Regions from separate parts of the Delftia sp. Cs1-4 genome, predicted to be linked through region 3. Evidence: predicted binding sites of a transcription regulator. Region 3 holds the regulator's gene; each other region holds the start of a gene.
What was found. The regulator FNR, encoded in region 3, switches genes on or off when oxygen is low (the NO sensors DNR and NnrR bind a similar motif). The targets are predictions, from matches to a motif close to TTGATNNNNATCAA.
Positions count from the first base shown of each region.

Region 1: DELCS14_RS13680 (COX15/CtaA family protein) is a predicted target of FNR. The motif match lies at 1,830-1,843, and genes of this name have one in related genera.
Region 2: adhP (alcohol dehydrogenase AdhP) is a predicted target of FNR. The motif match lies at 1,307-1,320, and genes of this name have one in related genera.

Region 1 is NC_015563.1:3,085,191-3,092,332, reverse strand. Features, by position in the region: gene cyoE (heme o synthase) at 1-363, opposite strand, end outside; gene DELCS14_RS13680 (COX15/CtaA family protein) at 360-1,559, opposite strand; gene DELCS14_RS30990 (hypothetical protein) at 2,049-2,327, opposite strand; gene DELCS14_RS13670 (hypothetical protein) at 2,380-2,790, shown strand; gene DELCS14_RS13665 (hypothetical protein) at 2,952-3,134, shown strand; gene DELCS14_RS13660 (hypothetical protein) at 3,131-3,397, shown strand; gene DELCS14_RS13655 (hypothetical protein) at 3,549-3,830, shown strand; gene DELCS14_RS13650 (class I SAM-dependent methyltransferase) at 3,891-4,679, opposite strand; gene DELCS14_RS30985 (hypothetical protein) at 5,390-5,527, opposite strand; gene DELCS14_RS13635 (H-NS histone family protein) at 5,705-5,992, opposite strand; gene DELCS14_RS13630 (DUF333 domain-containing protein) at 6,127-6,378, shown strand.
Region 2 is NC_015563.1:4,373,308-4,380,449, reverse strand. Features, by position in the region: gene rimO (30S ribosomal protein S12 methylthiotransferase RimO) at 1-1,232, shown strand, start outside; gene adhP (alcohol dehydrogenase AdhP) at 1,383-2,411, shown strand; gene DELCS14_RS19085 (MATE family efflux transporter) at 2,476-3,894, opposite strand; gene DELCS14_RS19080 (DUF2239 family protein) at 3,949-4,551, opposite strand; gene efp (elongation factor P) at 4,705-5,259, opposite strand; gene earP (elongation factor P maturation arginine rhamnosyltransferase EarP) at 5,422-6,555, opposite strand; gene DELCS14_RS19065 (LysR family transcriptional regulator) at 6,561-7,142, opposite strand, start outside.
Region 3 is NC_015563.1:4,483,781-4,490,922, forward strand. Features, by position in the region: gene DELCS14_RS19600 (HD-GYP domain-containing protein) at 1-322, opposite strand, end outside; gene DELCS14_RS19605 (sulfite exporter TauE/SafE family protein) at 392-1,108, opposite strand; gene hemN (oxygen-independent coproporphyrinogen III oxidase) at 1,114-2,496, opposite strand; gene fnr (fumarate/nitrate reduction transcriptional regulator Fnr) at 2,659-3,378, shown strand; gene DELCS14_RS19620 (hypothetical protein) at 3,460-3,747, opposite strand; gene DELCS14_RS19625 (FixH family protein) at 3,927-4,241, opposite strand; gene ccoG (cytochrome c oxidase accessory protein CcoG) at 4,299-5,753, opposite strand; gene ccoP (cytochrome-c oxidase, cbb3-type subunit III) at 5,831-6,748, opposite strand; gene DELCS14_RS19640 (cbb3-type cytochrome c oxidase subunit 3) at 6,776-6,913, opposite strand; gene ccoO (cytochrome-c oxidase, cbb3-type subunit II) at 6,925-7,142, opposite strand, start outside.

The sequences.
Region 1 (7,142 bases), 1.4 Mb from region 3:
CGGGTTGGTGCACAGCAGCAGCACCAGCGCGCCCAGCGTGCACAGGATGGCCGAGAAGGCCAGCGCCTGCTGGCTGCTCAGCTCGCCGCGCGCCGTGGGCCGCCAGGAGGTGCGCTTCATGCGCGCATCGATATGGCGCTCCACCAGGCAGTTGAAGGCGGCCGCCGCGCCCGCCACCAGCCAGATGCCCAGGCAGGCCAGCGCCATGTGCAGCCACTGGTCGGCGTTGGGCCAGCCCGGCACGGCCAGCACCATGCCGATCAGTGCGCAGAACACGATCAGTTGCACCACACGCGGCTTGGTCAGGGCATAGAACTGTGTCCAGCGCGAGGGCTCGACACTCAGGGAAGCTTGTTTACTCATGCAATCTCTCCACGGGCAACCGGCAGACCGTCCCGCAGTGCGCCCGGGCGGCTGGCCGCCAGGCACCAAACAATCACGGTCACCAGCGCAGCTGCGCCGCCCGTATGCAGCACCGCGGCCACCAGCGGCCAATCGAGCACCACGTTCGACAGGCCTGTCAGCACCTGCAGCACCAAAAATGCACCCAGCACGCGGCGCTGCAACGCCAGTGCGGGCACTTCACCCAAACGCCACCACAGCCCGGCCAGCGCAGCCACCACCACATAGGCCGCCAGGCGGTGCAGATAGTGGATGGCCGTGAGGCCCGCAAAGCTGATGTTGCTGCCGTCCTGCAGCAGGCCCAGCGGACGCCAGATCTGCAGCGCCTGCGAAAAATCCATGGCCGGCCACCAGCTGCCCTGGCAGGTCGGGAAACTGCTGCAGGCCAGCACCGCATAGTTGGTGCTGACCCAGCCGCCCAGCGCCACCTGCAGCACCAGCAGCGCAAGACCCAGCCACAGCCCCGCGCGCAGCGCGGGTGAAATCACGGTCGCCCCTTGCTGACGCGCAGCACGGCTCAGCCCCACGGCGGGCACGCACAGCAAGGCCAGCAGCCCCGTGCCGCCCAGCAGGTGCAGGGTCACGATGGCCGGAAAAAGCTTCATGGTCACGGTCCAGGCGCCAAAGGCGCCCTGCAGGCAGACCCAGAACAGCGCCAGCGTGGGCCACCACGGACTCAGGGCACCGCCTGTGCCCTCCGCCCCTGTACGCTCGGCCCCTGCGCCACCCGCCCTGCCCAGGCGCCGCGCGCGCCGCCAGGCCATGATGGTCATGGCGATGATGAGCACGCCGACGGTGGTGGCCAGATAGCGGTGGACCATCTCTATCCATGCCTTGCCATGCGTCACCGGCCCGGTGGGCATGGCGGCCTGGGCCTCAGCAATCTGCGCGCGGGCGCCCATGGGGCTGGCGCTGCCATAGCAGCCCGGCCAGTCGGGGCAGCCCAGGCCGGAATCGGTCAGGCGGGTGAAGGCGCCGAACAGCACCAGATCGAAGGTCAGGAACAGCGTGAGCACCGACAGCGCCTGCAGCCGCTTGAGCGAGCCGCCGCTGCGGTTGCGCAGCCACACCCAGGCCAGGGGGCCCAGCGCCAGCAACAGGCCCAGCAGCATCAGCTCCAGAACGGGGGCCAGATCGTACAGCGCCTGTTCGCTCACGCCCGCCCTCCGCAGCGCGGCGTGCACCACACGGCATGGCCCCCGGGCAAGCCGAAAGGCAATGCCGCAGGCGCATCCGGTTGGCGACAGCAGATCTTCATAAATGAGAGCAATTTGACGAGAAGGCTCAGCCCCATGCGCGAGATTGGATCGCAGGCCGGGCCTACAGAGAATCAGGACATGCACCCAGATACCGGCTGCGGGACCGCGCCCCATGCACAAGGCCCGCCAAGCGGGCCCGGTCGCTGCAACTTTCAGAGCAGCATGTCTTTGATATGAAACAATTCTACTTGGCTGCGAACCGCTCAATCGCCCACGCATGCAGTGCCCCTAGATCGCAGCCAGCTTCTTTTGGCCGGTGCGATGCGGCTTGGGCCTGGCGCACACGAATTTCCACAGGACCCTGCCCAAGGCGTCGGCGGCCCAGCTTTACACGACTGCTCAGATTCGCTCAGATTCAGATACCTCGCGTTCCTTAGATTGGTGGTTTCACTTGGGAACCGGCAACTGCCGGGTGAGGCCATGATTGCAGGAGGCTCGTGGACTGTGCTTGATGGGCACGGAAACGAAATCGGGCGTGTCGAAGGCGATGAATTCGTCCGTTGCGGGACCAGGCCCATCTACCGCATCGATGGACCGGCGCTGTACTCCATGGACGGTTCGGCCAGACTGATGGGCTTTATCGAAGGGACCGAGGTCAGAACGCGGCAAGGCCGGATCTTCCTCAAATTTCTCGCGCATTGAGCGGAACTGCTCAGATTTGCTCATCTTCGGCCAGTCGAAGCCAGGGAGACTCCACGTCCAAGAAAACCTCCAGGCAATGGACCTCTTTTTCGTGCGCGTGCTCTCCAACAACGATTTCAATGCCTTCTGGGACGGCATCGCCCAGGACAAGCCCCTGAAGACGCCCGACAAGGGACGCACCGCGTCCTTCACTGTCATCCGCCGCAGCGACAGCGGCCTGGAAGTCAGAACGCACAAGGGCAACACGGTGCGCATAAGGCGGGAAGCCTTCGGCGCCGTGCTGCGCCATCTGGCCCAGGAGCATCACGGCGCCGAGCGGCCCTGCATCGTGGCCTCCAGCCAGCACCGGCCCGGCTTTCTGGGCTTTGCGGCCAAACAGGCCAACGACAACGCGGCCGTGGTGATCACCTACATCCTGCCCATACTGCAGGACGCAGGACTTGTGGAAATCGACGGCAACCGGCCCAACAGGACCTGGCTGCTTTGAACAACTGCACAGCCTTCGGCCTTCTGCGCCGGTCGATGACAATCTATGTCAATTCATTCATAGCCAATCACTAAGGCGCACAGATAATTGCCGGCATTCGTGTGAATTGTGAGAAGGGTCCGGGCCACGCTCGGCGCCCTTCGATGCTGGAGGATTGGCAGATGAGCGCCCCGGAAATGGAGGCCATACAGGAGCGGCTGAAGAAGCTGCGGGCCGACGAGGCGCTGGTCGCCGAGCAGCTGGACCGGCTGCAGGCCCAAAAGGCTGCGCTGCAGCACAGGCTGGCCATAATCCAGGGCGCCGTGCAGGTGCTTGAAGAGATGCGTCAGGAGCTGGGGCCATGAACCGTGGCAAGCCCGTCTCACCACCCGCATCGCCCCCCGCCTCACCCTGCGCATCGCCCACTTCCACCTTGCCCACAGCCGAAGACTGGCTGGCAAGAATTGCGGCCCTGGATGCCACGCAGCCCCCTCCCACCCCGCCCCGTTTGCGCAACCCACGCAAGGCAAAGCGCCGCAGGGCGGTCACCGTCGTGGCAATGGCCGTGCTGCTGGGGCTGCTGGCCATCGCCCTGGCCGTGGCGGTGCAGTTGATGTGGGTCAAGTAGCTGTCACACGGCAGCAGCGGAAAGAGCCTTCAAGCGTGAAGCCAACCGAGCCCGGGCTGCTGTATACCCTCACATCCTGGCGAAGTCTCCATATTGTTTGCATGCTCACTTACGCCTAGCATGTGTCCACACTCAACGCAGTGGAGGTGCCATGGCCGATCCCGAAGAACCGCTGGAAGTACGCTCAGAACGCTGGCAGTCGCTGAAGGGGCTGGACATCGCCTCCGTGGATCTGGGCCCCATCTGCGTGGTGCTCATGCTGACGCTGATCTGCATGGCCGTGATGATGCTGCTGGCCAAATCCGGCGCCGAGCAAGCACGGCAGGCCCAGCCATCGTCCCAGGCCAAGGGCCCGGCACCCCGACCGAAGCCGGCGCAGCCCGTGACCGAACCCGCCCAGCAACAGACCTGGACGCCGGCCTTGCGCACCTGAGGGCGACCTGAGGGAGACCTAAGGCCGACCTGAGGGCGTCAAGGCCAGGCAGCAGCACCTTCAGAGTTTCACCGAACGTGTCGCAATGAAGGTCGGCACGAACTTCTCGATCACAAAACGGGCATGGGGCTGCCAGTCTTCATGAAAGCCCGTCAGCACCAACCCCGCATCCAGCTGGCCGCCGATCTGATCGGCCAGCGTATGGCCGAACACCAGCGCCTCATTGCGCTCCCGCTTGGCATCAAGCGCTGCGGGCGGCAAATCCACCACATCGGAATACGGAAGGCGCCGCGCAGGCCGCATGAGCCCTTGCTCGCGCAACGCGGGATCGCGGTCTTCCACGAAGACCACCGGATTCCAGAAGCTGGACAGAAGGCGCCCACCCTTCGCGAGCACCCGCGCGCATTCACGCCATACGGGCCGCACATCAGGCACGTAGAGGTTGGAGATGGGATGAAAGATCACATCGAAGCCGGCATCTGCAAAAACGCCCAGATCGCGCATGTCGCCCTGCACGCAGGTCAGCGCAAGGCCTTCGCGCTGCGCTACATGGCGGTCCTGTGCAAGCTGCCCGGCAGAGGCATCGAACACGGTGACCTGCGCACCCGCCGCCGCAAGAATGGGCCCCTGCTGGCCGCCGCCGCCGGCAAGGCAGAGGATGCGCAGGCCGCGCACATCATCCAGCCAGCCCGCTGGCAAGGGGCCTGGCGTGAGCCGCGCCTGCCAGCTTCCGGCACGGGCCCGGGCTATTTCAGCGCTGTCGACCGGGCGCGACCAGTCGCAGTCTTTCGCTGCCTGCAGGTTCCAGGCGGCGGTGTTGTGGGCAAGGATGTCGATGGGTTCTGTCATGGGCACTCTTTCATAAAGAGGCCGCACGGCGACGCGAGGTTGCGTTCAGAAAACGCGGAGCAGTCAACGGGCATGCAGGTGGTGACGCGGGCGTCCGCCGTGGGCCGGGAATGGGCTTCGGGGGGATCGGTCGGACTAGGGTCCGAAGGCGTCACAGGTTCATGTCAGGCTCGCAGCGGTCGCAGGAATGGAAGAGGCAAATTCTAAGACTGCGCAAATTGCACTGTCAAACCACTGCGGCGCGTTCCCCACACGGTCATGCGGAAGTCACAACCGTGAGACGGCTTGGCTGTAAGTTGAACACGCACCCTCGATGGCGCTGGCTTCTGCTGCGCCATGGCGCGCCCGCTGACGACCGGCCTTTCCCAACCCGGCGCCCAATGGATACCGAGGAGCAACACTTTGAAGGAGAGCTATGCGTAGTCCCAAGAAAGGCCGAGAGCCGATCCGGCTCATGGACCTGGCCCCCGCCGTCTTCTGCATCCAGTGCGAACAGGAAAAACCCGCCACAGGAGCCCGCCAATTCCACGCGTGGCATGTGTGCAGCGACTGCTCGCAGAAGTTGGCCCAACTCCCCCCGGCGCAAGCACCCACGGCGCACCACGCGCACTGAGGCAAGCGATTCCCCAAAACGAAAGCCCGCCAGATGGCGGGCTTTCTCATGCCCTTGCGGACATGAGCGGGCGCGGGAGCGGGACGTCGATGCGCGCCTACCAGGGCACAAACATGATCACCAGTGCCACAGCCACGATAGCGGCAACGATGTACATGGTTCGCTTGGTGGCGAACCGGTTGCGGGACGACGAGGTGGGCACTTGGCCCGGGGTGTTGGGAGTAGGTTTGTTCATGACCTCAAGCATGGTCGCCGCCCGGGACCAGCCCTGTCGGACAAGCACAGCTAAGGCAATCAGCGCAGAGCATGACAAGGGCGTCGGCCTTGGCGCAAGGTGACGCTTGTGAACTGCCGTGGGCCCACTGAGCGCAAGTGGCCAGAAAAGACAAAGCCCGCGGGTGCGGGCTGTTGGTCAGATTTCGAAGGCAGTGCGGTCCACTGCATCCTTGATCCACGCAGGAGGCTTGCCCCGGCCGGTCCACGTTGCGCCGGTGGACGGATCACGGTACTTGGCCACGCCTGCACCGACGGGCGACTTGCGCTTGCCCGTGCTGAACACATCTTCCTGGGTCAATTGGAATTGCTGGACGAGCTCGCGAACCTTGGCGATGGCCCCGCCTTTTTCGGCTTTCAGGACTTCGGCAATGCGTGCTTCGATCTCTGCCTTTTGCTGCAGGAGCGTCTTGTAATCAGGTGTCATGGACTTTTCTTGGGTTGTATGCTAGCGAGTCAGTATTCTATGCACAAAATGCCGCGCTGACATACCTTTGCATCGCAAACCGAAGGTTGCGGACGCAACAACACTCCCAACCTCCAGAGGTATAGAGTGGCGCAATGAACAAAGCACTGGAACTCTCAGGAATCGCGCTGGTGGCCCTGGTGGCACTGGCACTCAGCGCATGCGCCCAACAGAAGCTGGCACCCTCCGTGGGCATGGCCAATCCCGCATCGGTCTATTGCGGTGAAATCGGCGGACAAGTTCGGATGGAGAAGACGCCCCAGGGCCAGGAAGGCATCTGCGTGCTGCCGAACGGCACGGAAATGGAAGAGTGGACGCTGTACCGCAAGGACCATCCGGCCAAGTAGTGGGATAGCGCTCTGCACGAATCAGACGCAAGCCGTTGACGCCCCGCCGTCACTGCGCGGATGCACAGCGCAAATGCACAGCCATACGCTCGGAGCAGGCGCGAACACGGCCGCCTTCAAGCCACGGCCCAACTGCATCACACAGCAGACCTGCAACTTCTTTACACGACGTAAAGCTTTCCTTCAGGAAAGGTCTGCATACTGGCCAGCAACGGATTCCGCCGAGCCTGGGAATTTTCTCCTCCCTCCCTCTCAAATCCCTTCCCCAGGCACGCCACCACGGCATCGGCATTTTTCTTCCAGGGCCCGCAGCTTCGCCGCTTGCGGGCCCTTTTCGTTGCCCCTTCAACGGCCGCAGTTCCAAGCGGACACCGTGTCGAAAGAACTCATACATACGGGGCATGCTCGACCTACATGAGCACCCTTACTTGGCTCGCACAGGGAAGCCTCACAAGCAGGTGAAATAGCGTCAGTCCCGAGACCCGCAATGCCCCTGCTGATGGAGACAAGCATGAGTCAAGTCGTACCGAGTGAGTCCTTCAATCCAGACCCTGATGCCCGCTACCACCGGAGTCTCCTGGATGCCTTTCCGGTAAGGGGCAGCTACCAGCTCATTCAGTTGCGCAGCACCAGATCTCGCAGCCCCTTCCGACGTTTTGCGAAGGCTTGCATTCGGGCGGTTCGCGCACTTGTTCAATGACGTGAAGGAGATTGTGATGCGACATTTTTTCCTCACATTTTTCTGGTCCGTGGTGACCCTCATC
Region 2 (7,142 bases), 110 kb from region 3:
ACACCTGCGGCTTCATCGATGACGCCGTGCGCGAGAGCCTGGACACCATTGGCGAGGCGCTGGCCGAGAACGGCAAGGTCATCGTCACGGGCTGCCTGGGCGCCAAGGCGGGCAAGGACGGCGGCAACCTGATCCAGGAAGTGCACCCCAGCGTGCTGGCCGTGACCGGGCCGCACGCCACGCAGGAGGTGATGAACGCCGTCCACACCCATCTGCCCAAGCCGCACGATCCCTTCATCGACCTGGTGCCGGGCGCCTTTGGCGAGGCGGGCATCAAGCTCACGCCCAGGCACTACGCCTACCTGAAGATTTCCGAGGGCTGCAACCACCGCTGCACCTTCTGCATCATTCCCTCCATGCGCGGCGACCTGGTTTCGCGTCCCGTGGGCGATGTGCTCAAGGAGGCGCGTGCGCTGTTCGAGGGTGGCGTCAAGGAGCTGCTGGTGATCAGCCAGGACACCTCGGCCTATGGCGTGGACGTGAAGTACCGCACGGGCTTCTGGGACGGAAAACCGGTCAAGACGCGCATGCTCGAACTGGTGCAGACGCTGGCCGAGATCGCCGAGCCCTATGGCGCCTGGGTGCGCCTGCACTATGTCTATCCGTACCCCAGCGTGGACGAGATCATTCCGTTCATGGCCACGGGCCGCGTGCTGCCCTATCTGGACGTGCCCTTCCAGCACAGCCATCCCGATGTCTTGAAGCGCATGAAGCGCCCCGCCAACGGCGAGAGGAACCTGGAGCGCCTGCAGCGCTGGCGCGAGATCTGCCCGGATCTGGTGATCCGTTCCACCTTCATCGCGGGATTCCCCGGCGAGACCGAGCAGGAGTTCGAGCACCTGCTGCAGTTCCTGCGCGAGGCGCAGATCGACCGCGCGGGCTGCTTTGCCTACAGCCCGGTCGAAGGCGCTGCCGCCAACGAGATTCCCGGCATGCTGCCCCTGGAAGTGCGTGAGGAGCGCCGTGCGCGCTTCATGGCCGTGGCCGAAGAGGTTTCCACTGCGCGCCTGCAAAAGCGCGTGGGCCAGACCATGCAGGTGCTGGTGGACAAGTCCGTGGGCCTGGGCAAGAAGGGTGGCGTGGGCCGCAGCTATGCCGATGCGCCCGAGATCGACGGCCTGGTGCACCTGCTGCCGCCCGAGAAGGCCAGCAAGACCTACAAGGTGGGCGACTTCGTGAAGGCGCGCATCGTGGGCACGCAGGGCCACGACCTGGTGGGCCAGCCTGTGTAAGGCCTGCATTCGCATCCCTGAAAAGCGGGCAAGGTTTTCCTTGCCCGCTTTTTTTGTCCTTGATGGTCCAAGGCCTGATTTTGATCAAGGCGTTCAGGTCGCTTCGCTGAAATGCTGTACCTACTTTGACGCAAAGAAAGGATGGCGCGAATGAACAGGACCATGAAGGCCGCCGTGGTGCGGGAGTTTGGCAAGCCGCTCACCATCGAGGAAGTCCCGGTGCCCCGGCCCGATCCCGGCCATGTGCTGGTGAAGATCGAGGCCTGCGGCGTCTGCCATACCGACCTGCATGCGGCTCAGGGCGACTGGCCCGTCAAGCCCAATCCGCCTTTCATCCCTGGCCACGAAGGCGTGGGCTATGTGGCCGCCGTGGGCGCGGGCGTCACCCATGTGAAGGAGGGCGACCGCGTCGGCATTCCCTGGCTCTACACGGCCTGCGGCCATTGCGAGCATTGCCTGGGCGGCTGGGAGACGCTGTGCGAGCAGCAAAAGAACACCGGCTACTCCGTCAACGGCGGCTTTGCGCAGTACGCGCTGGCCGATGCCAACTTCGTGGGTCTGCTGCCGGGCAGCGTGGACCTCATCGAGATCGCACCCGTGCTGTGCGCGGGCGTCACCGTCTACAAGGGCCTGAAGGTCACGGACACCAAGCCCGGCAACTGGGTGGTGATCTCGGGCATCGGCGGCCTGGGTCACATGGCCGTGCAATATGCCAAGGCCATGGGCCTGAACGTGGCGGCGGTGGACGTGGATGACGACAAGCTGGCGCTGGCCAGGCGCCTGGGCGCACAGGTCACGGTCAACGCCATGACCACGGACCCTGCGGCCTACCTGAAAAAGGAGATTGGCGGCGCACACGGCGCCCTGGTGACGGCGGTATCGCCCAAGGCCTTCGAGCAGGCGCTGGGCATGGTGCGGCGCGGCGGCACGGTGTCGCTCAACGGCCTGCCGCCCGGCAGCTTTCCGCTGCCCATCTTCAACATGGTGCTCAGCGGCGTGACGGTGCGCGGCTCCATCGTGGGCACGCGGCTGGACCTGCAGGAGTCGCTGGACTTCGCGGCCATGGGCAAGGTCAAGGCCACCGTGTCCACCGACCGGCTGGAGAACATCAACGACATCTTCGCGCGCATGCATGAAGGCAAGATCGAAGGGCGCGTGGTGCTGGACCTGAACGCCTGACGCCTTGCCCACCCCAAAAAAAAACAGGCTTCCCTCGGGAAGCCTGTTTTGCATGGCGCACGCCCTACACCATGCGGCGGATCGGGCGCTTCTTCCAGACCAGCTTGTAGTAGGCGGTCTGAAGGCACAGCGTCAGGGTGTAGGACAGCGGAAGCGCCATCCAGATCCCCATCAGCCCGAAGCCGCGGCTCAGCCACCAGGCCATGGGCAGCTCCAGCACGGCGAGAACCGTGATGGTGATGGCCGTGGGAATGACCACATCGCCGCTGGCGCGCATGATGGACGACAGGGCGATGAAGCAGCCCAGCAGCAGGCCGCTCCACAGCACGATGTACAGCAGCTCGATGGCCAGCACCAGCACCTGCTCATCGGTGATGAACATGCCCAGCAGCGGCCGTGCGAACAGGCTGCCGATCAGGGCCAGGGCGGCGCCCAATGCCAGGTTCATGCGGATGGCCGTGGCCGTGATGGCTCCCAGGCGCTCGCTGCGTCCCGCGCCGATGGCCTGGGCTCCGAGGATGGAGGCCGTGATGGCCACCGAGATCACGGGAAACTGCGCAAACGAGTTGATCTGGTTGACCGCGCCATAGGCGGCCGTGGCGCTGGAGCCGAAGCCGTTGACCAGCGACACGACGACCAGCCCGGCCATGGACGAGGCAATCATCTGCACGCCCGTGGGAATGCCCACGCGCAGGATGCTCTTGAGCAGGGTCCGGTCAATGCGCATGGCCTTCCACAGCGCGGCATTGGGTGCCAGCGGGCTGCCGATGCGGCGCAGCCGCCAGCCCAGCCAGGCCAGCGCCAGTGTGAAGCCCAGGATCATGGACACGCCCGCGCTGGCCACGCCCAGGCGCGGCAGGCCGGCCCAGCCCGCGATCAGCGCCGGGGTGCAGGCCAGGCCCGTGCCCGTGGAGATCAGCAGGGCCAGCATGGGCGAGACCGTGTCGCCCACGCCGCGCAGCAGCGAGGTGGCCAGCAGGAACACGAACAGCCCCGGCATGCCCAGCAGCACGATGCGCGAGTACAGCGTGGCCTGCTCCATGATGTCGGGCGGCGTGCCCAGCAACCGCATCAGCGGCTCGGTGAACAGCCCGCCGAACAGGGCCACGATGGCGCCGAACAGCAGTCCTATGCACATGGCCGTGCCCGCAATCGCGCGCAGCTTGTCATGCATGCGCGCGCCGTAGGCCTGGCCGATCAGCACCGAGGAGCCCGCGCCCAGGCCGATCACGAAGGCGATGAAGAGGAACATCACCGGAAAGAAGGCCGCGACGGCGGCCAGCGCCTGCACGCCCAGCATCTGGCCAATGAAGACGCTGTTGATGGTGCCCGACAGCGATTGCAGGATGTTGGCCAGCACCATGGGGCCCAGGAACACCAGAAAGGTGCGCCACAACGGCTGGCTGCCGGCAATGGGCGGCCCGCCGTGGCTGGATGCGGCAGGCGCGGCGGCCTGGGGCAGGGGGTCGGTTGGTTTCGTCATGTTGTGTCTGGTAATGCGACGAGAAAAGCAGTGAGGTCGGGCCGGGTCAGGTCTTCAGTCCTGGGCTGGCGCCGCAGGTGAGCCCGCCCACACGGGGCCGCCCAGTTGCTGCAGATAGCTTCGCACATCCTCGGGCCAGGTGGCGGTGTGCTGTGCGAAGGCTTCGGCCTGGCGTGCAAACAGGGCGCGGCTGGCGTCCTCGAAATGGGGCAGGTCGCCCGCCATCTCGCTCATGAAGCGGTAGACGGCTTCGGTGGCGGCGCGCACGGCATCCTGTGCGGCGTGCTTGCCGCGCGCCTCGTCCACCAGCCTGCGCAGTGCGCCGGAGGCGCCGCCGGGCTGGCGGTTCAGCCATTCCCAGTGCCGTGGCAGCAAGGTGACTTCGCGTGCCACCACGCCCAGCTTGGGGCGGCCCACGCTGCGCGGGGCGGCGGCTTCGGCGGGGGCAGGCGCTGAGGCCAGCTCGCTGCGCCAGTCCAGGTCCAGCCGCATGCCGCTGTGGTCGTCGAAAACCCACAACGGCGGTGCCGATCCACTGCCCTGCGCTTGTTGTTCATGGCTTTGCAGGAACTGCAGGACGGCAGGCCTGTCCCCCTGGAGCAGACGGCCATGGCCCTGGAAGATGGTGTAGCTGGGTGCGGGCTCGGCGCCCGCCATGCAAGAGTCGGTAGTCATGCGGAGGATATTAGCCGGGTAAAATCCACAAGTCAATTAAATCCGGGTAAATACCTGCGTGGATACCGCGCGCCCAAAGAAAAAGCCCCTGGCAGAGACTGCCAGGGGCTTCGCAGAGGGAACTGCAGGCGTTGTTTAGACGCGCTTGCGGTACTCGCCCGTGCGGGTGTCGATTTCGATCTTGTCGCCCTGGCTCACGAACAGGGGCACGGGCACTTCGAAGCCGGTGGCAATCTTGGCAGGCTTGAGCACCTTGCCCGATGTGTCGCCCTTGACGGCGGGTTCGGTCCAGGTGATTTCGCGTTCCACGGAAGTGGGCAGTTCGCAGGAGATGGCCTTGCCGTCGTAGAACACGACTTCGGCTTCCATGCCGTCTTCCAGGTAGTTGATGGCGTCACCCATGTTGGTGGCTTCCACTTCGTACTGGTTGAAGTCGGCATCCATCCACACGTACATCGGATCGGCGAAGTAGGAGTAGGTGCACTCCTTCTTGTCCAGGATCACGTTGTCGATCTTGTCGTCGGCCTTGAAGACGACTTCGGTGCCCATGTTGCCCAGCAGGGACTTGAGCTTCATGCGGACGGTGGCGGCGCCGCGGCCACCGCGAGCGTATTCGGTCTTCAGGACGATCATCGGGTCCTTGCCGTGCATGATCACGTTGCCGGCGCGGATTTCTTGAGCGATTTTCATAGCTTGCTTGGCTGAGGTTGAGCCGCTCAACAGGGCAGGCAAGCGAAGTCGCTGGGACGGTGCGCCTGCCGCAGTTCCGCGGCGGGTGCAACCCTGGTTGGTCGATGGCGGCCGGCTGGCGGTCGCCCGCAGCGGCGCCTCCAGGGAGGCAAAACGTGCATTCTAGCTTTTTTCGGTCACGAAAGCTTGTAGCTGCTCAATCAATGGGGTCTGTTGCAGCAGCCGCAGGCGTGCCGCCTGCACGCATTCCTGCCATTGCTGCAGCAGCGCAGGCGTGATTGCGGGCAGGGTGCTTGCCGGTGCCATGCCGTTCCAGGCATGGTGGAAGGCGCGCAGGCTGGCCGGTGCCTGCAGCCAGTCAAGAAAGGCGTCGAGCTTGTCGTGATGGGCGTCGTCGTGCTGGGGATAGATGTGCCAGACCAGCGGCTGGCCCGCCCACAGCGCACGTACCAGCGAATCCTCGCCACGCACCAGGTTCAGGTCGCAGGCCCAGAGCATTTCATCGAACTGAGGTTGGGGGCAGGGCTGCAGCGCATGCCGGGTCACCGCGCCTTGTTTCGTGGCGGGCACGCTTGCTATGGCCTGTTGCACGGCGGCGGCTGCGCGCCCCGGGGTCACCAGCAAATGCGTGGCCCGCGGCGCAGGGGGCGCTGCATGCAGTTGGGCCAGCCATTGAGGCAGGGCAGGGGGCTCGTAGCAGAACAGCGAGATGGCGCAATCGCCGGTGCCTATGCCGTGGCGTGTGCGCCAGGCCTGCCGGCCCTCGGAAGCAAAGGCTGCCTGGCGCGCGGCCAGGTCCGGCTCGCGCAGCAGGCCGCCCGTGGCGGCCGTGAAGCCCGGGTAGAAGAACCAGCGCGTCAACCCCGCAGCCGGCCCCGACATCAGCGGCGAGGGCAGGCGGTGGCAGCGCTCCACATAGTCCTCTGCCGACAGGTATTCGAGGTTGATCCACAGCGGTGCCCGGCGCGCGATGGCTGCCAGGAAGGGCGGCGGGATCTCGCAGCCGAAGGCCTCGATGACCACATCGCCCACGGCCTGCGGGTTGTCCTGCGCCTGCGTGGGCCAGCCGTGCACGCTGAGCCCGGCCGGGTGGGGCCGGGGAGCCATCCAGGCCAGGGCGCTGGCGTCGTCCATCCACAGCCGCACGCGCTGGCCGCGTGAAGCCAGGTCGGCCGCCGCGCGCCAGCACACGCCGATGTCGCCAAAGTTGTCTATGACCTGGCAGAAGATGTCCCAGGTCCGTGCAACGGCCTGCTCTGGCAGAGGGGCCGGGGGGATGGGTTTGAAGGCAAGCATGGGAATCAGGGTTCGCACAGGTGTTCGACCAGCAACTGCGCCACTGGCGGCAGTGCCTCTTGCGAGCGCACGCACAGCATCAGCTGGCGCTCGGCCCAGGGCTCGTCCAGCGCAATGCAGCGCAGCGGCAGGGCGCCCAGGTACAGGCGTGCGCTGCCTTCGGGCAGGATGCCGACGCCCAGGCCCGAGGCCACCATCAGGCACAGCGCGTCATAGCCCGTGACCTTCATGCGCAGCCGGGGCTGCAGGCCCAGGTCGGCCGCGGCGCGCGTGATCTGGTGGTTGAGCGCGCTGCCCGCGTGCATGCCCACCAGGTCATGATCCAGCACCTGAGCCAGCCGCAGCGAGCGCCGCCGTACCAGCGCATGGCCCTGGGGCACGATGACGATGAGGCGATCGCGCCGGTACGGGCGCAGGCGGATCTTCTCTCCGTAGCTGCCCTGGTTGAGGATGCCGATGTCGGCCTCGTTGTCGGCCACGGCGCGTGCGATGTCGCTGCTCACGCGCTCCTGCAGGCGCACGTCCACATGCGGGTGCTGGTCCAGGAAGCGCTGCAGCTGGGAGGGCAGGAACTGCGTGATGGCCGA
Region 3 (7,142 bases):
CGGTGGGTGCAGGCTCGGGGGCCACCACGACGGGCGGCAGCTCCTGCGGCGGCGGGGTGCGCACCTCGGCGGGCCAGGTGTCGCTTTTGTGCGGGACACAGCGCACCACCTCCAGGCCCAGGGATTTCAGGGTCTGGATCTGTGCGCTGGAGGTGATCTTGAAGCTGCTGACCGGAAAGGGATGGTTCAGCCACCCAACATCGAGCTGGACAAACATGCCCGGACGGAGGTCTCGGATATCGATGAGGACGGAATGGTTCACGCGCGGCAACGGCCCCGAGGCTGAAGGAATCGGCAATATGTAAGCCGATGATTCGGGCATTATCTCCAGTTCTGAGGGCCTCGCAGCCAATCCGCGGCCCCAGGTGCCAAGTCTGGCCTCAGCTGTTGCTCAACGGCACCAGAGGCTGGGCTTGTAGATCAGGTCCATCCACAGCGCCCAGACGGCCACGCCCACCAGCATCAGGCCGGCCAGGCGCGTGCCCCATTCGGCGCGCAGGCCGTTCAGGCGCTGCCGGCCCAGCCGCCACAGCCAGGGGCCGGCCACCAGCCACAGCCCGCTGCCCACGCCAAAGGCCGCCATGGCCAGCGCGCCCTGCAACGGCCCGCCGCTGAGCGCGGCGACCAGCACGGCCGAATACAGCAGTCCGCAAGGCATGAGCGCCCAGGCATAGCCTGCCGCCAGCGTGCCGCCCGGCGCCGATACCCAGGGCTGCACGCGCCGCCAGGCGGCGCGGCCGGCAGACTCCAGCCAGGCGGGCTGGCGGGCCTGCACCATCATGGCCAGGCCCCAGGCCATCACGGCGACATGGGTCAGTGTCCAGAACGGCTGCAGCGCCGTGGTCTGGCTGGTGAGCCAGGACAGGCTTTCCATGGCCAGGGCCGAGGCAGCGCCCAGGCTGGCATAACCGGCCAGACGGCCGCCGTGGAACAGCGCCGTGCGCAGCCACAGCCGGCTTTGCAATCCATGCACGGCCACCACCTGCGAGCCGCCGCCCTGCCCCGCCCCGCCCGTGACCACGCCGCAGGGCGCAGCGCACATGGCAAGGCAATGGGGCCCGCCGACGAGCCCCATGATCAAAGCGGTCCAGAGGAGCGACAACAGCATGGGGCCTAGATGATCCTCGAAAACCGCGCCCGGTTCTTGTCCGCCTGCAGATATCGGTCAAACAGCATGGCCACGCCGCGCACGAAGTACCAGCCCATGGGCGTGACCTGGAAGCCCTCGTCGCTGATCTGCACCAGGCCCTTGGCCTGCAGGTCCTCCAGGGCCGCCATCTCGGGCGCGAAGTACTCGCGAAAGCCCAGCAGCCATGCCTGCTCCATGGGCTCGAACAGCACGGCGCCCTGGCACATGATGGCCATGATGACGGCGCGGCGCACCAGGTCGTCGCGCGACAGCGCCAGGCCCCGCACCACGGGCAGGTGGCTGGCGTCGATGGCGTCGTAGTACTCCTCCAGCGTCTTGGCGTTCTGGCTGTAGCTGGCACCCACCTTGCCGATGGCCGACACGCCCAGCGCAATCAGGTCGCAGTCGGGCTGGGTGCTGTAGCCCTGGAAGTTGCGGTGCAGCCGGCCCTGGCGCTTGGCCACGGCCAGCGAGTCCTCCGGCAGGGCGAAGTGGTCCATGCCCACATAGACATAACCACCGTCCATGAACGCGGCGATGGAACGCGACAGCATGGCCAGCTTGTCGGCCCCCTGGGGCAGATCCTCGGCCGCAATGCGCCGCTGCGGCTTGAAGCGCTCGGGCAGGTGGGCATAGGCATAGAGCGCGATGCGGTCGGGCCGCAGCGCGTTGACCTGGGCCAGCGTGCGCTCGAAGGATTCGGGCGTCTGCTTGGGCAGGCCGTAGATCAGGTCCACGTTGATGGAGGCAAAGCCCAGCTGCCGCGCGGCCGCCACCAGCTCGAACACCTGCTCGGCCGGCTGCACGCGGTGCACCGCGATCTGCACCTGCTCGTCGAAGTCCTGCACGCCGAAGCTCAGGCGGTTGAAGCCCAGCTCCTTGAGCACGGCCAGGCGCTCGACGCTGACGGTGCGCGGATCGACCTCGATGGAGTACTCGCCACCCGGCTCCAGCTTGAAATGCTCGCGCAACAGGCCCATCAGCGTGCGCAGCTCGTCGTCGGAGAAGAAGGTGGGCGTGCCGCCGCCCAGGTGCAGCTGGCTGACGGCCTGGCCCTTGCCGCAATGGGCCGTATGCAAGGCCATCTCGCGCGCCAGGTAGTCCAGGTAGACGGCAGCGCGATCATGGTGACGCGTCACGATCTTGTTGCAGGCGCAGTAGTAGCAAAGCGACTCGCAAAAGGGCACGTGCACATACAGCGACAAAGGCATGGCACGCGCTGCGGTACTCGATTTGCGTTGTTGCAGCGCCAGGATATAGTCCTCTGCACCAAAGGCCTCGACAAAGCGGTCGGCGGTAGGGAACGAGGTGTATCGGGGCCCCGGTACGTCAAAGCGACGCAGCAGCTCTGGGGTGACAGCGGTCATGGGTTTTTTCCTCTAATACCTCGACTGTGCCGCAGCACATCGGTCATGTCCTTGACTCATATCAAGAGTTGTTTGAGGGACTGCTGCGACAATTTGATCCAACTCATCGCAATCCACGAGGTCACCGCCGGCACGCTGTGTGCCGCTGATGTTTATCACTCCATGAACCTTCAGACCATCAAAGCCTCCTGCTCCAACTGCAACCTGCGCGAACTGTGCATGCCCATGGGCCTGGATGCCGAGCAGATGCAGCGCATCGACGACATCGTGGCCACGCGCCGCAAGGTCAAGCGCGGAGGCCTGCTGTTTCGCAACGGCGAGACATTCACCTCGCTGTACGCCATCCGCACCGGCTTCTTCAAGACCTGCGTGGCCACCGAGGACGGACGCGACCAGGTCACAGGCTTTCAGATGGCCGGCGAGATCATCGGCCTGGACGGCATCGTCAACGACCACCACACCTGCGATGCCGTCGCGCTGGAAGACGCCGAAGTCTGCGTCATGCCCTTCGACAAGCTGGAAGACCTGTCGCGCGAGGTCACGGCCCTGCAAAACCATGTGCACAAGGTCATGAGCCGCGAGATCGTGCGCGAGCACGGCGTGATGCTGCTGCTGGGCAGCATGCGCGCAGAAGAGCGCCTGGCCGCCTTCGTGCTCAACCTGGTGCAGCGCCTGCATGCGCGGGGCTTTTCCAAGTCCGAACTGGTGCTGCGCATGACGCGCGAGGAAATCGGCAGCTACCTGGGCCTGAAGCTGGAGACGGTGAGCCGCACCTTCTCCAAGTTCGCGGACGACAACATCATTGAGGTGCGCCAGCGCCATCTGCGCATCCTGGACACGGAGGCGCTCAAGCGCATCGTCAACAGCCAGCAGTGCCAGTGAGGCTGCAAGGGCGGCAAGCATTCATCCGCCAATGAACAAGGCCCGCGACAGCGGGCCTTGTTCATTGCGGCGGGCTCTCGCTCAGTCCCGCCCCAGCCCCTGCATGGCCAGATCCGGGTCGGGCTCGGAGACCACGCCGTCATTGAGATCGCGGGCCGAGCGACCCAGCATGGTGGTCATCAGGCTGGAGAGCATGGTCACGCCCCAGAAGGCGAAGAAGGCCAGCGTGTAGATGCCCTGGCGCGACCAGCCCAGGTCGCCGAGCCAATGCAGCTCCAGCGGGTCCACAAAGGCAAAAACCAGCATCTCCATCACGGCGGCTGCCAGAAAGGCAGGCCAGGCAATCCACATCCAGCGTTGGGCCAACATCAGCGATCTCCTTGTGCTGTCGAGGGGTCGCCTTCATTGTGCGCCGCGCCAACGCATGGCGCCAAGCCCCGCAGCGCCCTGCACGCCTGTAGGAAACCCTCACCCGTCGCGCATGCCGGAGATGCGATCCGCCATGCAAAAAGGCCGCGACTGCGGCCTCTTGCAGGGGTGCACGGCGATCAGCGGTCCGTGGGGTGATCGTGCGCGGGCGTGGCCGCATGGTTGCGGCCGGTGACGGCGGGCGCCATGCTCTTGGGCACTTCGCGCACGCCATCGGCACGCTCGTTGATCGTGATGCCGTTGCGGTAGTAGTCGGGGTCGATCACGGGATCGGCGCCATTGATGGCGATGATGGCCGTGATCACGGCAGCGACCACCACGGCCGCCGGGCCGGCCACCACCAGCCAGACATGGCCGAACTTCCACCAGGGCTTGCCGGCGTCGGGGTGCGAGGGAGCCTGCGCGGGCGCGGACACTGCGGGACTGGAAGACATGGGAAACCTCTTTCTTTCAGGCGGCAGGCGCGGACCGTGCCGCGCCTGCCAGGAACATCACCGGGGCACCAGGAAGACGGCCTTTTCGGACGCGCGTCCCGCGCCTGAATGCACGGCATCGATATCGAAGAATACGGTGTGCGAGCCCGGCTCGGCCGAACCGTAGGGAATCTGCAGGCGCGCCGCAATGCCGCGCGTCTCGGCCGGGCCGACCTCGACTTCCTGCTCGGACGCCAGCTCCAGCCCATCGAGGCCGTGGGCGCTGATGCGGTAGCGCTGGGCCTGCTCGGTGGCATTCATGATCTGCAGGCGGTAGACATTCTCCAGCTTGCCGCCCGCCACGATGCGCGACAGCGAGGCGCGGTCGCGGATCACGTCCACCTTGACCGACTGGCGCAGCGCCAGGCTCACGATCATGGCCACGCTCAAGCCGATCAGCACGGCCGAGTAGATCAGCACGCGCGGACGGAAGATGCGGCGCAGCACCTGGGCACGCCGCCACAGGCCGGCCATGGCGTTCTGCGTGGTCAGGCGGATCAGGCCGCGCGGGTACTCCATCTTGTCCATGATGGAATTGCAGGCGTCTATGCACAGGCCGCAGCCAATGCATTCGTATTGCAGACCGTTGCGGATGTCGATGCCCACGGGGCAGACCTGCACGCACATCTTGCAGTCGATGCAGTCGCCCAGGCCCTGGGCCTTGTAGTCCACCTTCTTGGTGCGCGGTGCACGCGGCTCGCCCCGGCCCGTGTCGTAGCTGACGATCATGGTGTCCCGGTCGAACATGGCGCTCTGAAAGCGCGCATAGGGGCACATGTACTTGCAGACCTGCTCGCGCATGTAGCCCGCGTTGCCATAGGTGGCAAAGCCGTAGAACAGCACCCAGAACATCTGCCAGCTGCCCTGCAGCGCCAGCAGCTCGCCGCCCAGCTCGCGGATGGGCACGAAGTAGCCCACGAAGGTGAAGCCGGTCCACAGCGCAATGGCGATCCACAGCAACTGCTTGAGCGACTTCTTCCAGGCCTTCTCGAAGGTCCAGCCGTTCTTGTCCAGCCGCATGCGCGCGCTGCGGTCGCCTTCGACCTTGCGCTCCACCCACATGAAGATCTCGGTGTAGACCGTCTGCGGGCACGAGAAGCCGCACCACAGGCGCCCGGCCACGGCCGTGAACAGGAACAATGCCAGCGCCGAGATGATCAGCAGGCCCGCCAGGTAGATGAAGTCCTGCGGGTACAGCACCAGCCCGAAGAGATAGAAGCGCCGCGTTCCGAGGTCGAACAGCACCATCTGGCGCTGGCCCCACTCCAGCCAGGGCAGGCCGTAGAAAACCAGTTGGGTGAGAAACACCAGGGCCCATCGCCAGCGTGCGAAGACACCGCTGATGGAGCGCGGGTAGACCTTCTTTTCCGACTCGAACATCGACACCAGCTCGCCCGGATCAGGCGTGGCCGGCGTGATCGGAATGACTTTGCGGGGAGGCTTCCCGGTGTCATCCCCGCTCTCGGGCTTCATGGTGGGTTCCTTTGTTTTTTTGAAATATCTGAAAACTCAAAACGCAAAAAGGCGGCGCCGCAGCGCCGCCCCTGTGCTTACTGACGGACTGCGCCGTCTTTGTGCGACATGCCCCAGACATAGGAAGCAAGCACCGCGATCTGCGCCTCGGTCAGCTTGTCCTTCTGGGCAGGCATCTCGTTGTGCTTGCCGTTGTTGATCATGGCCGTGATGGCGGCCTCGCCCCAGCCGTGCAGCCAGATGTCATCGGTCAGGTTGGGCGCGCCCAGGGCCTGGTTGCCCTTGCCGTCCATGCCGTGGCAGGCTGCGCAGGCCGTGAACTTGGACTTGCCCAGCGAGGCCTTGAGCGAGTCGTGCGGGCTGCCCGACAGGCTCAGCACATAGTGCGAGAGGTTGCGCACATCGTCGGGCGTGCCGACGGCAGCGGCCATGGGCGGCATGATGCCGATGCGGCCGCCCGTGATGGTTTCCCTGATCTTCTCGGGCGTGCCGCCATGCAGCCAGTCGCCATCGGTCAGGTTGGGGAAGCTCTTGCCGCCGCGTGCGTCCGAGCCGTGGCACTGTGCGCAGTTGTTCATGAACAGGCGCTCGCCGATGGCCATGGCCTGGGGGTCCTTGGCCATGTCTTCGGTGCTCATGCTCGTGAACTTGGCGTACAGCGGCTCCAGGTCCGCGCGGGCCTTGGCCATCTCGTTTTCATAGGCGCCCAGCTGCGTCCAGCCCAGCTTGCCCGCGAACGAGCCCAGGCCCGGATAGGCCGCCAGGTAGGCGAAGCCGAACACCGAGGTGATGATGAACAGCCACATCCACCACTTGGGCATGGGGTTGTTCAGCTCGCGCAGGTCCTCGTCCCAGACGTGGCCCGTGGTGTTGTCGGCCGAGGGGACCACCTTCTTGCGTGCGGTGAGATACAGCAGCAGCAGGCAGCCGATGATGCCGCCCAGCGTGATCGCCGTGACATAGATCGACCAGAAGTTGTTTACGAAATCGCTCATGGGAAGTTCTCGTTCTGGTGGAGGGACTCAGTCTTGCTCGAACGGCAGCTGGGCGGCCTCGTCGAAACGGGCCTGGTTGCGGCGGGCGAACGCCCACCACCAGATGCCGATGAAGCAGGCCAGCGAGGCCAGCGTGGCCACGATGCGCATGGTGGTGATGTCCATGTCGCTCTCCTTTACTTGACCGAACGGCCCAGGACCTGCAGGTAGGCGATGACGGCGTCCATTTCCGTCTTGCCCTTGACCTGCTCGGCAGCGCCGCTGATTTCCTCGTCGCTGTAGGGCACGCCCACCTTGCGCAGCGCGCTCATGTGCTGGGCGACCACGGTGTCATCCACCTTGTTCTTTTCCAGCCAGGTGTAGGCAGGCATGTTGGACTCGGGCACCACGTCGC